2 regions of the Rhizobium sp. AC44/96 genome follow, and region 2 is predicted to be linked to the other one. Evidence: riboswitches for the same ligand, from Rfam matches in the RefSeq annotation. Region 2 holds a riboswitch; the other holds the start of a gene.
The links. A riboswitch is a leader RNA that binds a small molecule or an ion and turns the genes downstream of it on or off. The one in region 2 is predicted to bind cobalamin.
Positions count from the first base shown of each region.

Region 1: linked by a shared signal. The riboswitch ahead of bluB (5,6-dimethylbenzimidazole synthase) and the one ahead of cobU (bifunctional adenosylcobinamide kinase/adenosylcobinamide-phosphate guanylyltransferase) in region 2 are both predicted to bind cobalamin.

Region 1 is NZ_LXKO01000023.1:5,868-8,067, reverse strand. Features, by position in the region: gene A6U87_RS17425 (DUF2865 domain-containing protein) at 1-424, shown strand, start outside; gene bluB (5,6-dimethylbenzimidazole synthase) at 428-1,123, opposite strand; cobalamin riboswitch at 1,164-1,348, opposite strand; gene A6U87_RS17415 (TolB family protein) at 1,374-2,200, opposite strand, start outside.
Region 2 is NZ_LXKO01000037.1:276,365-278,564, forward strand. Features, by position in the region: gene cobW (cobalamin biosynthesis protein CobW) at 1-596, opposite strand, end outside; gene cobU (bifunctional adenosylcobinamide kinase/adenosylcobinamide-phosphate guanylyltransferase) at 601-1,119, opposite strand; cobalamin riboswitch at 1,500-1,893, opposite strand; gene A6U87_RS25125 (chloride channel protein) at 2,141-2,200, shown strand, end outside.

The DNA of each region.
Region 1 (2,200 bases), on a different contig from region 2:
CCCTGGTATCGATACCGAACTCTTCTATCATGACGTTTCGAACACCGAGACGTCGAACATGACGTCGACGACATCGGGCGCGCCCTACAGCGCGCTGCCCAATGCCTTTGCCTACAAGAACCGCAAGCCCGGCGAGAAGTCTTCCTGCACCTGCGATCTCCCCGGTTATTACGAACGCATGCGGAAAAATCAGTCGGCAGTCAGCGAGCCTCCGCAAAAAGGCTCGATCACAACGATCCAGACCGCGAAGCCGGCGCCTGCCCCCTCTACCGCGCCTGCCCCGCAGGCTACCGTGCCGGATCGGCCGTATGAGCCACAGAGCGGCAAGGTGCGGCAGGTCGGCCCGCAGTTCCTCGCGGGCGATCAGGAAACGATAGATTTGAAACATCCGATGACCCCGGGCGCCCAGCCGCAACAGCAGTGACGCTTACGAACCGTCTTCCGTTCGCCCCCACGCATCGCTGAAGATCAGTTCTGAAAGCGGCACACGCTGCCGCCAGCCTTTGACTGCGAGCTCAGGCTGGTCATAGAGCTGATCGACATAGCCGACACAGAGCCAGGCCACGATTTCGACCCGTTCCGGGACGCCGAGTATCTGCTTCAGCTCCGCCTCGTGAAAGATGCTGACCCAGCCAACACCGATGCCTTCCGCCCGCGCGGCGAGCCACAGGTTCTGGACGGCGCAAACCGTGGAATAAGAATCCATGCGCCGATTGTGTGTTCGCCCGAGCACCACATCGCCACATCGGTCCGGATCACAAGTGATGCAGATTCCGAGAGGTGCACTCCGGATGCCTTCCAGCTTCAGTGCACGATATGTCGCCTGTTGCTGGCCGGAGAACATCTCTGCGGCCTCGATATTGGCGCGATTGAAAGCCTTCCAGACGCGGAGCCTCACGTCCTGGTCGCGCACCAGGATGAAATTCCAGGGCTGCATGAAGCCGACCGAAGGCGCGTGATGCGCGGCCTCAAGCAGCCGCCTGACAGCGTCGTCAGGTATCGGGTCCGGCAGGAATTGGGATCGAACATCCCGTCTGGTTTCGATTGCCTTGTAAACGGCCGCGCGTTCGTCGGCCGAAAAGGCACCAGCTCTCGATAGAGAGCCAGATTTGTCTGGTCGCATCGTCAATCCCCAACAATACAACCGCCCGCCGTCCACGCGGGTCAGTCTATGATTGTCGGGCCGGTCTTCTGACTTGGCGTCATCCGTCTGTCGCGCCTTCCCGGCGCAAGCCAGTGGCATATCAAGCGGCAGACGTCGGCCTTACAGCGTTGGGCACGTTCCGGTCTTTCACCGAATTCCCGATTCTCCCGCCGCTTGGCGGGCACCCGACGCGCGTTCTATGTCGCGAAACGAAGACAAAGGCAATCGTTCAACCCGATACCGGGAAGTAGCGGACATACGCGAACTCGTCACCATTCGGTGACCAGTTCGGAACGTTGATCGTCCCCTGCCCGCCGAAGAGCTCGAGCAACGTTGTCAGATTGCCGCCATCCATGTCCATCATCCGCAGCCGGACATTCAGGTCGCGCGGGTGGTCGAACACGTCAGGATCGTATGAGAGGATCAGAATCCGGTCGTTATCGGGCGACGGATGGGCAAACCAGTTGCCGTAGTTGTCCTGCGTGACCTGCTCGAGCCCGGTGCCATCCGGGTGGATGCGCCAGATCTGCATCAGGCCGGTGCGGCTCGAGTTGAAGTAGATCCAGCGGCCGTCGGCGGAGTAATCAGGACCGTCATTGCGCCCCTCGCCCTGGGTCAGGCGCCGCTCTTCGCCACCCTCGACCGAAATCGTGTAGATATCGAAGACGTCGTTGCGGATGCCGCAATAGGCGAGTTCCTTCCCGTCTGGCGACCAGCCATGCCAGTAAGACGGAAGGTTCTGGGTAACCAGGCGCGGCGTGCCGCCTTCGATCGGCAGGACATAGATCGCCGATTTCCCGAACTCGGTCTTGTCCGAGATGACGATCTGCGTTCCATCAGGCGAGATGCCGTGATCATTGTTGCACTGGACGGCGAAGCCGGTATCCAATCTCTCGAAGTCGCCTGAGCCGTCGAGGGCGAGGCGATAGAGCAGCCCGTCGCCGTTGAGCAGCAGATAGCTCCCGTCGGGCGAGAAATTCGGTGCTTCGACAAGCTTTTCGGTCTGCCAGACAATCCGGGCAGTGCCCGTTCGAACGTTGTAGATCTCTACGGAAC
Region 2 (2,200 bases):
TCGTCGCGAACACGGGCAAGGCCGGCGCCGTCGATGAGGTCGGTCTTGTTGAGCACGATCAGGTCGGCGCAGGTGAGCTGGTCCTCGAAGAGCTCCTCGATCGGGCTTTCGTGATCGAGCGTCTCATCCTCGACGCGCCGGGCTTCCACGGCATCGTGATCGTCGGCGAAGCGGCCGGCGGCGACGGCGGCGCTGTCGACCACGGTGATCACGCCATCGACGGTCACCTGCGTGCGGATGTCAGGCCAGTTGAAAGCGGCGACAAGCGGCTGCGGCAGGGCAAGGCCCGAGGTTTCGATGACGATATGGTCAGGCCGGTTCTCGCGCTCCAGAAGCTTGCTCATGGTCGGGATGAAGTCGTCGGCCACCGTGCAGCAGATGCAGCCATTGGTGAGCTCGATGATATCGTCCTCGGTGCAGTTTTCCGCGCCGCAGCCCTTCAGCACCTCGCCGTCGACGCCGAGATCGCCGAACTCGTTGATGATGAGCGCGATCTTCTTGCCGCCCGCATTGGTCAACAGGTTGCGGATCATCGTCGTCTTGCCAGCGCCGAGAAAGCCGGTGATGACGGTGGCGGGGATCTTCTGCTGGTTCATCAATTCAACCCTTCATTTTCAGCGGCAGTCCCGCCGCGATAAAATACACATCCGCGGCGACCGCCGCGATCATCTGGTGCAGCCGCCCGGCATGGTCGCGAAATTCGCGCGCCATCCGGTTCTCGGGCACGATGCCGAGGCCGACTTCATTGGAAACGATGACGAGGCGCGCCTTGGCCTTCGGCAGATAGGCGGTCAGAGCCGCGAACTCCGCCGCCATGTCGCGCTCGTCCATCATCAGATTGGTAACCCAGAGCGTCAGGCAATCGACAAGCACCGCCCGCCCCTCGCCGTCGATCGCGGCAAGTTGGCCGACGAGATCGAGCGGCTCCTCATGCGTGGTCCAGACGTCGCCGCGATCGGCCTTGTGCTGGTCGATACGCGCGCGCATCTCCTCGTCCCAGGCGCGGCCGGTGGCGATGTAATGACGCTCAAGGCCGCCGTCGGCGACAAGTTGTTCGGCGAAGCGCGACTTGCCGGACCGGGCGCCGCCGAGAACGAGCGTAAAGGATGCGGTCGTCATGCGTGGACGGCTTTCGCCGATGATTGGGCTCGGGGTCCGACGCGCACGCCCTCACGAAGGACGTTGCTCGCACGCAGGCCCTTATTCTTGTCGCCAAGCTTCGCTCGGGCGACGTTACGGGAATCCGGTGCGCCCAAGTCCTCGCCTGCGAAAGACCATCGTCCCGGCCGATAGGAGTCGTTCACCGCGCGCGGTGGTTGGATTTTTTGGACATCGCCCGAGCGAAACTTGGCCGCATGAATGAGGGAGCCTGCCTCTGCAGGGAGGAGGGAGCGTGTAGCGAACGTCGTAGACGCCCGGCCTGACGCCGACGCCAAAATCTCATTGTCTGCCATGACAACCTCCGTGCTGGCATTGGGCACACTTGCCCAGGGGTGGGCTTTGCGCCCGGCACGAGTGGCAGGTCTCCTGGCTCGCGGGTCCAGGCGACGATCGGGATAGCCACGTAGGCCATCCCGATCGTGCCATCGGTTCTTCCTCGCCTTCCCGGCTGCAATCATGAAAAGGCGGACGATTCGTAGATTTAGAGGCGTCCAACCCCGGTTGATCATGGCTTGCATTGCCAGTGGCTTTTCCGCCGTCTTCAGCCCCTCGCCCGCCTGCACCACGCAGGCGGCCAGCTTGAGAGCATCCGACGCCGGACGGAAGACCCTGACCGCTCTACAGTCGCGGGGTCGGCTGTGATGAAGGCGCCCGGATTGGGTCCACCTCGTCACATTCCCTTTTCATCCGCACCGCTTTTGGCGATCCGGAACCATTCGCTATCGGATTCATGGTTAGGCAAGGCCGGGTATGAAGTCAATCGACTTGGGCTCGGCCAATGGCGAACGCTATTGAGTTCCAAACGCCTCATAGACGACATACCCTACCATATTTATCGTCTTTTATCAGTCACTTACGTCATAAATAATTGTTGTATCCGCCGGCCTTTTGCCGCATTTGCATCGCAAGCGCATCCCCAAGCCACGTCGGCACCCTTCACGGCCCTTGACCGGACCTTTACCCGCCTAGTTTCCTTGTCATGCTTCTGAAAATAGATACCCGCCGGCTCGGCCCACTTCACACCCTGTTGGATGTGGGA